DNA from 4 places in the Streptomyces tendae genome. Region 4 is predicted to be linked to each of the others. Evidence: riboswitches for the same ligand, from Rfam matches in the RefSeq annotation. Region 4 holds a riboswitch; each other region holds the start of a gene.
The links. Region 4 has a riboswitch for cyclic di-AMP ahead of F3L20_RS15075 (LysM peptidoglycan-binding domain-containing M23 family metallopeptidase). Riboswitches for the same ligand answer to the same signal wherever they lie in the genome.

Region 1: linked by a shared signal. The riboswitch ahead of F3L20_RS30735 (M23 family metallopeptidase) and the one ahead of F3L20_RS15075 (LysM peptidoglycan-binding domain-containing M23 family metallopeptidase) in region 4 are both predicted to bind cyclic di-AMP.
Region 2: linked by a shared signal. The riboswitch ahead of F3L20_RS28745 (transglycosylase family protein) and the one ahead of F3L20_RS15075 (LysM peptidoglycan-binding domain-containing M23 family metallopeptidase) in region 4 are both predicted to bind cyclic di-AMP.
Region 3: linked by a shared signal. The riboswitch ahead of F3L20_RS03825 (C40 family peptidase) and the one ahead of F3L20_RS15075 (LysM peptidoglycan-binding domain-containing M23 family metallopeptidase) in region 4 are both predicted to bind cyclic di-AMP.

What each region holds. Positions count from the first base shown of each region.
Region 1 is NZ_CP043959.1:6,707,075-6,709,264, forward strand. Features, by position in the region: gene F3L20_RS30730 (PrsW family intramembrane metalloprotease) at 1-202, shown strand, start outside; gene F3L20_RS30735 (M23 family metallopeptidase) at 315-1,334, opposite strand; cyclic di-AMP (ydaO/yuaA leader) riboswitch at 1,346-1,503, opposite strand; tRNA gene F3L20_RS30740 (tRNA-Met) at 1,819-1,892, opposite strand; gene F3L20_RS30745 (dihydrofolate reductase family protein) at 1,957-2,190, opposite strand, start outside.
Region 2 is NZ_CP043959.1:6,282,833-6,285,022, forward strand. Features, by position in the region: gene eno (phosphopyruvate hydratase) at 1-189, opposite strand, end outside; gene F3L20_RS28745 (transglycosylase family protein) at 457-1,161, opposite strand; cyclic di-AMP (ydaO/yuaA leader) riboswitch at 1,166-1,333, opposite strand; gene F3L20_RS28750 (transglycosylase family protein) at 1,547-2,190, opposite strand, start outside.
Region 3 is NZ_CP043959.1:786,097-788,286, reverse strand. Features, by position in the region: gene pcrA (DNA helicase PcrA) at 1-475, opposite strand, end outside; cyclic di-AMP (ydaO/yuaA leader) riboswitch at 717-889, shown strand; gene F3L20_RS03825 (C40 family peptidase) at 897-2,081, shown strand.
Region 4 is NZ_CP043959.1:3,285,167-3,287,356, reverse strand. Features, by position in the region: gene F3L20_RS15075 (LysM peptidoglycan-binding domain-containing M23 family metallopeptidase) at 1-892, opposite strand, end outside; cyclic di-AMP (ydaO/yuaA leader) riboswitch at 897-1,054, opposite strand; gene F3L20_RS15070 (tyrosine-protein phosphatase) at 1,605-2,190, shown strand, end outside.

The sequences.
Region 1 (2,190 bases), 3.4 Mb from region 4:
CGCGTGGGCGGGCCAGGCGCCGCCCGGGCCGTACGGCCGGCCCTCCTACGGACAGCCCGCCCCGCACGGACATCCCTCGTACGGACAGGCCCCGCACACACCGTTCCCGTACGGACAGTCCTCGTACGGACAGCCCGCGCACGGACAGCCGCCCCACGGCGGGCCGTATCCCGCGCCCGTCGAGGACCCCTACCGCCGCTGACCGCACGGCCGGTGCCCCGGACATGCGTGACCGGCAGCCCTGACGTCGGGGGGTCGTCGTCGGGACTGCCGGGGTTCACGGCGTGGACGGCCGGGACGCGGCCGCCGGTGGATCAAATGCTGAGGCCCTTGCCCGCCAGCCAGGCCGCCGGGTCGATGCCGGAGGAGGAGCCGCCGGTGTGGACCTCGAGGTGGAGGTGGGCGCCGGTGACGTTGCCGGTGGCGCCGACGCGGCCGATCACGTCGCCGGTGTTGACCTTCTGGCCGACGCTGACATTGATCGACGACTGGTGGGCGTACCAGATCTCGGTGCCGTCGTCGAGGGTGAGCACGGTCTTGTAGCCGTAGGAGCCGTCCCAGCCCGCGGAGGTGATCGTGCCGGTGTGCACGGCCTTGATCAGCGTGCCCGTGGGGGCGGCGAAGTCGAGACCGGTGTGGTAGCCGGAGGACCAGTAGGCGCCGGCCTGACCGAAGGTCGAGGTGATGGTGTACGAGGAGGTCGGCAGGGCGTACTGCTTGGCCAGCTCGGCGAGGCGCTCGGCCTCGGCCTTCTTCGCGGCCTCTTCCTCCGCCTTCTTCTTCGCCGCCTCGGCCTTCTCCTTGGCCTCCTTCTCCGCCTTGGCGGCCGCGTCGGCGGCCTCCTTCTCGGCGGCGGCGAGCGCGGCGGCCTCGGCCTTGCTCTGGGCCTGGCCCTGCTGCTGCTCGACCTGGGCCATGATGCGGGCGCGCAGCGCCTCACCGGCGTCGGCGGCGCCCTCCTCGGTCTCGGCACCGGTCATGCCGATGCTGCTGAGGGGGGTGGCCGAGCCCTTGGGCGTTTCCTCGTCGGAGATGAGGGAACCCACGTTGGGCAGGTCGGGCATGGAGATGGAGACGGGCGGCTTGCCGGTCTGGGCGCTGGCCATGCCGCCGGCGCCGACGGCGGCTATGACGCCGACGCCCAGGACGGTGGAGCTGCGGGCGAGTCCGCCCCCGCGCTGCTTGGCGACGCGGTGCCGGCCGCGTACCGGGCGAACGGACTCCGCGGTGGGGTTCCACTCCTCGAAGGGCCCCTCTTCGGCGCCGACGGCGCCGTAGGCGAAGGTGTCGCTCGGCTTGAACGGGGCCTCGGGGGCAGGCGGGTTGGACGCCACGTGGGCGCGCTCCTTTCCTTCCTTCTCGCCTACCGGGTTAGCTGACGGGTTCGGAGCAGGAAGGTCTCCTACGCGCGTATACGAGCCGTGTCTCCACGGCGGTATCCGCACGATTCACCCCAAGGTGGTGGTTCCCCGGTTCCCTTGCGGGATTCGGCGCGTGCGCACGGAGCCGACGTCTGTGACGGCTGGGACGACCGCGCTGCGTTATCGAACGTTAATAGACCCGAGGGCCGGATTCCAAGCCGTTCCTCTTGATCGTTAACGAATTCCGCCCGGACTTAAGCGCCACGAGCGGGCGAAAACGGGCGAGTTGACCGCGCCTCAGACGGCCGGTCGAACCTGACGGTTCGTCAGTTGTTATGCGCTGAGACTCCGCACGATCACGTTCGGTGACACCGGCGGAACAGCGGACGGAAGAGCGACGGACACCGGAAAACGCCGAGGGCCGGAACCCTTTCGGATTCCGGCCCTCGGCCTTCAGTAGCGGGGACAGGATTTGAACCTGCGACCTCTGGGTTATGAGCCCAGCGAGCTACCGAGCTGCTCCACCCCGCGCCGTTGAACACAAGTGTACGGCATCATCAGGGCAGGTCGCACACCCCCCGGGCAGGGGGCGCGATCAGCGGTCCAGGAGGTGGCCGTTCGGCGCCTTGGCCCGCTCCTCGTACTCCGGCAGCACCACCACGGTGGCGCCCCCCTCGGCCAGTACCGCGCTGCCGTCGGCGTCCGCCACGAACGTGTCCGGCTCCCGCCAGGCCGTGACCACCCGCCGCACCCCCGCGTCCAGGATCAGCCGTGCGCAGGGCGCCGGCCGGGACGCACGGCGGGCGCAGGGTTCCAGGCTGGAGTAGAC
Region 2 (2,190 bases), 3.0 Mb from region 4:
GCCCTTGCCCAGGTAACGGCCGGCGTCGCCGTCACGGAGTTCGACGGCCTCGAAGGCGCCGGTGGAAGCGCCGGACGGAACGGCGGCACGACCCGTGCTGCCGTCGTCGAGGCCGACCTCGACCTCGACCGTGGGGTTGCCTCGGGAGTCCAGGATTTCCCGGGCTACGACGACGTCGATGGACGGCACGAGCATCTCCTTCTTGGGATGTGACGCGGGTGAGCAGGGCCACGGGGGCCTTGCGAGTCCGAGCCTAACCGGCTCCGGGCGATCGGCCATCTCGCCGCCCGCCTCATGGACAGAACCGAGAGTAAATTGTTTCCGAACGGAACAAAGCCGGTTCGGAAAACCGTGACCGTAATGCGTCCGGACATGACCCCGCCCCGGTGCGTACGGGGGAAGAAACGCACCGGGGCGGGGAGCCCGTGGGAACGGGGAAGGACCTGCGGCCACGCCTTACTTCAGGTGCAGCTGCTGGCCCGGGTAGATGAGGTCGGCGTCGTCGACGATGTCGTCGTTCAGCTTGAACAGCTTCGCCCAGCCGCCCTTGACGTCCTGCTCCGCGGCGATGGAGCTGAGGGTGTCACCCTTGACGACCTTGTACTCGCCGTCGCCCTTCTCGACCTTCTTGCCGGTCGGGGTGGTGACGGTCTTCTTCTCGGCCTTCTGCTCCGTCTGCTTCGGCGCGGCGGGGCGCTCGGCGGAGCGGGAGGCCTTCTGCTCGCTCTCACGGGCCTCGGTGGAGCCGGAGTCCTGCGAGGAGCTCTCGGCGGAGGAGCCGTTGTACGAGGCGCTGGACAGGCCGGTGCCGCAGACCGGCCAGGCGCCCTTGCCCTGGCCCGCGAGGACCTTCTCGGCGATCTCGATCTGCTGGGCCTTGGTGGCCTGGTCGGCGCTGCCGGCGTACTGCGTGCCGCCGTACGCGGCCCAGGTGGAGGCGGAGAACTGCAGACCGCCGTAGTAACCGTTGCCGGTGTTGATGGACCAGTTGCCGCCGGACTCGCACTGGGCGACGGCGTCCCACTCGGACGCGGTGGCGGCGGAGGCGTTGCCGGCCGCCATCAGCGGGGCGGCGACGGCGGCACCGGTCACGCCGGCGATGGCGATGGCACGGGTGGCCTTGGACGGACGACGGTGCTTGCCCTTGCTGGAAAACAGCATGGATGGATCCCCTCACCGACGCCTGCGAGGTGAGCTGTCGGGTTCGGGCCGGTTGAGTTGCCCGGCCGCGTTCCTCACGGAACGCGGCTTCACCCCAAGCCGCCTCCGGCATCACTGCCCGGACACGGCACTTACCTGGGTCCCCCGCTCCTGCCTACGGCGCATGACGCGACGACTGTTCCCGTGCTGCCACTGGCAGGATTCGGCGTGGCGGCAGCCGGGGCCCGCGGTGGCGAGCGATCACGACCGTAGGCACGCGCCTCGCGGAATTTCAAAGACGATCAGGGCTTCTGAGACCTATCTCTCACAGTCTTTATTACGGACATTCAGCCCGAATCATGACGCCAACTGGCGCCCCGTCGAGGGCTTTTCACATGTCCGCCTGTCAGCGGTCCGCGTCCGCCCCGTCGCTCACCAGAAGCCGCTGACCGGGCAGGATGAGGTTCGGGTCTTCTCCGATCACCTGCTGGTTCTCGGCGTAGAGGGCGGTCCACCCACCGGTGAGCGCAAGGGAGTCGGCGATGGACGTCAGGCTGTCCCCGTTCTCGACGGTGTAACGGTCGTCGCCCGCCTCGGGGGTGACCTCGACGGAGGGCGCGGCGTGCCGGCCGGTCGACGCGGGCGCACCGTCCGTGCGCTCGCCCTCCTCGGCGGTGGAGCCGCGATGACGGCCCGGACCGCCATCCTCGGCGTCCGTGACGGCCGAAGAACCGCTGGTCTGCCCCGACTTGTCCGACTCGTCACTGCGGGGGGTGGTGGAGGCGGACGGAGACGTCCTGCCGTCCGCGCCGTCCCGCTTCCCGGTCGAGGTGCCGGTCGTGGCCGATGGAGAGGGAGAAGCGGATGAATCGCTGGTTTCCGGCGAACCGGACGCATCGCTGGAACCGGCGTCCCGGGGGGTGCCCGAGGCCGCGTCGCCCGCCACGCCCGTGTCGACGTTCGGGGACGCCGTGTCCTGGTTCAGACCCGTGAGCAGGCCGCAGGCCCGCCACTTGCCGACCCCCTGCCCGGCGAGGATTCTCTCCGCCA
Region 3 (2,190 bases), 2.5 Mb from region 4:
GGACGCACGCACTGTGGAAGGTCATGACCCACATGGCGTTGGCCCGCGGGCCGACGAGCTGCTCGACGCGCTCCTTCATCTCGCCCGCGGCCTTGTTGGTGAAGGTGATCGCGAGGATCTGGCCCGGGTGGACGCCCCGCTCGGCGAGCAGGTGCGCGATGCGGTGGGTGAGCACACGGGTCTTGCCGGAGCCGGCTCCGGCCACGATGAGCAGGGGGGAGCCGGAGTGCACGACGGCGGCGCGCTGGTTGTCGTTCAGGCCCTCCAGCAGCGCGGCGGCGTCGATCACCGGGCGGGGGGCGCCATCCCGGTAGTAGGCGTCCCGCTCCGGGGGCGCGTCGAACTTCCCGCCGAACAGGTCGTCCGGAAGGGGCTCCGGGGCGTGCTCGTCCTCGGGTGGCGGCGGGGGCTCGTCCGCGGGGCCCCGCTGGGCCTGGAGGTCCGCCAGGAAGCTGTCGTCAAAGAGGCTGCTCATCGCTCTCCGAGTCTAGGGCGCCGCACCGACAACCCGGGGCCGCCCCGGAAACATCACACGGCTTCCCTCGCGGTCCTGCGGCGGGCACCCTCCACGCCCGCCGTGTCACCGAGAGCGACATCACGAACAAGGTCACGAAAATGTATCGGGCATATCACCCATCAACCTTCACAGGGGCCACACCAGTTGGCTACGGTGCGGTTCGGGCCGCTCGTCCCCCGCCGGCGAACCTCGCCGGGCCGTGCGGCCCCCGCCGAATCCGTCACTGTCCGCCGTGGCAGCCGGAGCCGGGGACCCACCGAGACATGGGGTGAATCGGACCACTCCCTCAGGGAGCGGGCCGTAGGGCAACCCTTCCGAACCACCCGCCCGAACCCGACAGCTAACCCGGTAGGCGGAGCACTGGAAGGAGTCGCCTCCCTTGGCGTCGCACCGCAAGTCGCGCACCCCCGGCGCGCGCGTCGCAGGCATACGCACCCCGGCCCTGGCCACGGCCGCGCTCACCTCCGTGGCCCTGCTCTCCCAGACCGCCCAGGCCGCTCCCACGGACGACGACCGGCCGAGCCTGGAGGAGGTCGAGAAGAAGGTCGGCGACCTGTACCGCCAGGCCGAGTCGGCGACCGAGAAGTACAACGCGGCCGAGGAGAAGACCACCAAGCAGCGCAAGCGCGTCGACACCCTGCTCGACGACGTGGCCAAGCGCACCCAGTCGCTGAACGACGCGCGCGAGGAGCTGGGCTCCTACGCCGCCGCCCAGTACCGCACCGGCGCGGGCCTGCCCGACACGGCGACGTTCCTGCTCGCGCAGACCCCGCAGGACCTCTTCGACCAGCGGCGGGTGCTGGACCGGATGACCGGGCGGCAGAAGGACGCGGTCGACGACTACGTCACCCAGCAGTCCGAGACGATGAAGAAGCGCAAGGAGGCCACCGAGAGCCTCCGGACGCTCACCGAGACGCAGGGCGACCTCAAGACGGCCAAGGCCACCGTCCAGAAGAAGCTCGCCGACGCGCGCGGGCTGCTGGCGCAGCTGACCGCAGAGGAGAAGGTGCGGCTCGCCGCGATCGAGAAGCGGAAGCAGGAGGAGGCCGCCCGCAAGGCGGCGGAGCTGGCCCGCCGGCAGGCCGAACAGCAGCAGGCCCAGGACGAGGCCGTGCAGCAGGGCGGCGGCACCTCGGACGGCTCCGGGTCCACGGGCTCCGGGTCCACCGGCTCGACCGACACCCCGCCGGCCGACTCCTCGTACGCCACCAAGGCCGAAAAGGCCCTCGCCTTCGCCCGCGCGCAGATCGGCAAGCCGTACGTCTGGGGCGCGACCGGGCCGGGCTCCTACGACTGCTCCGGACTCACCCAGGCCGCCTGGAAGGCCGCCGGCGTCTCCCTGCCGCGCACCACCTACGACCAGGTGAACGCCGGCACCACCGTCCCGGTGTCCCAGGCCCAGCCCGGCGACCTGGTCTTCTTCTACGACGACGTCACCCACGTGGGCCTCTACATCGGCAACGGCATGATGATCCACGCCCCGAAGCCCGGCACGTACGTGCGCGAGGAGTCCATCTACTACGACGGCGACTCCGCGATCCACAGCATCGTCCGCCCGGCCTGACGGACAGCCGGTCCCGCCTCGTCGCCCTGCCCCCGGCCCGTCCGCGGACAGGGCGACGGCCGGGACACGGCGGTGATCGGTCGGCGCCCTGGCGCTCACGGCCTCCCGG
Region 4 (2,190 bases):
GGATCTCGAAGTGCAGGTGCGGGCCGGTCACGTTGCCGGTCGCACCGGAGAGACCGACCTGCTGGCCGGCGCTCACGGTCTGGCCCGCCGAGACGGACAGGGAGGAGAGGTGGGCGTACTGGGCGTAGTGGCCGTCGCTCAGCTGGATGACGACCTGGTTGCCGTACGCGCCGCCCCAGCCGGCGGAGACGACGGTGCCGGCGCCGACGGCCTTCAGGGGGGTGCCGGTCGGGACGGTGAAGTCCACACCGGTGTGGTAACCGCTGGACCACATGCCGCCGGCCACCTTGTAGGCGGTGCCGATGCCGCCACCGGACACCGGGGAGGTGAAGCCGGAGGTGGTCTGGGTGGAGGCCCCGGAGGAGGACTCCTCGGACGACTTCTGGGCCGGCTTCTCGGCGGGCTTCTCCGCCTTGGGCGCGGCGGGCTTCTCGGCCTTGGGCGCGGCGGGCTTCTCGGCCTTGGGCGCGGCGGGCTTCGACTCCTGCGGCGAAGTCGACTGCTTGGGGGCGCTCTTGGCGGCCTCGCCCTGGAGGGACAGCTTCAGACCCGGATGGATGAGCGACGGGTCCTCGCCGACGGCCTCGCGGTTGTCCGCGTAGAGCTTCTTCCAGCCACCGTCGACGTGCTCCGCCTCGGCGATCTTGGCGAGGTAGTCGCCGGCCTTCACGGTGTACGTGCGGGCCTCGTCGCCCTTGTCGCCCGTGGCCTGGTGGCTGGAGACGGAAAGGGACTGAACGGCCTTCTGGGGGGCCGACTGCGGGGTCGCGGCGTGCGCGCCGGTGGCGCCCAGAAGCGGCAGGGCGAGCGCGGCGCCACCGGTTCCGGCGACGGCGATGGAGCGGGTGAAACGCTGAGCCTTGGTACGGCGGTGCTTACCCTTCGCGGGCATGTCGAATTCCTCTCCGGCGCCTACGAGGTGAGCTGTCGGGTGCGGACTGGAGATGTCCGGCCGCGTCGCTGCGCGGCTTTACCCCAAGCCTGTTTCCGGGGTCCGGAACAGGCGGTTGTACCTGTGGGTCCCCCGCTCCTGCCGTGCGTCGGGTCAGTGTGTGCGGGCTCCGGGCGGCGGCAGGATTAGGCGTCCGTCCGGATCGGTTGGGAACGTAAGCGACCTCGACGCGGCGAAACAAGCGCGTGTTCCCGCGAACCGGCTTTTTCCGTGATCGAAAGGGGGAAACGGCGTCACCCTGCGTGGACCGTTGAAGTGGCGCGGGAACGAATTCCCCTGCCATGAAGGGGGATTACGTGAGCATGGCGACAGCGCACGGTCACCGATATGACGATGCTCACGCACCCCATCCTCAATTCCCGTCCTATGGGGGCACTTTGACCTCAAGCGAACCAAACGGACACAACGCCTTTATCACCCCAAGTACGACGTCACACCTGGAGCATTCACGACATCTGGATCTTCCCGTCAGCGACCGCCCAAGAGGTTCACGCAATCAAACAGAATCACTCATGAACGGACAGCGCACACACGCCCCGCTCGCCCCGCGTCTGCCCTGTGGACAACTCATTGCCCCTGGCAGGCATGTCGTATCGTCGAGTGGTGCCCGTCGACGAGCCGCGGCGACGGCGCCGAGTGGGAGGAGCCGTCCGTGACGCAGGAGATCCCGTCGACCGAGCCCCAGCTGACCGGGGTGCGCAACTTCCGCGACGTGGGAGGACTGCCGACCGTGGACGGCCGGCGCGTGCGGCACGGCGTGCTGTTCCGCAGCGGCCACCTCGCCCACGCCACCGCGGAGGACGCCGCCTTCCTCGCCTCGCTCGGCCTGCACACGGTGTTCGACTTCCGTAACGCGGCCGACCAGAAGCTGGAGGGGCCGGACGTCGAGCTGCCGGGCGTGCGCAACGTGAACCTGCCGCTCAGCGACCCGGCCGACGGCGCGGAGTTCTGGAAGATGGTGCGCGACGGCGACATCGACCAGCTGCGCGCGATCCTCTCCGACGGCCAGGGCGCCGACCGGATGATCAACTCCTACCGCACCACCATCAAGGCACGCACCGGCGAACACTCCCAGGTGCTGAGCGCGCTCGCCGAGGACAGCGTGCCCGCGCTGATGCACTGCGCGGCCGGCAAGGACCGCGCGGGACTCTCGGTGGCGGTGACGCTCCTCGCCGTGGGCGTGGAGCGGGACGCGATCGTCGAGGACTACCTGAAGTCCAACGCCAAGCACCGCCGGT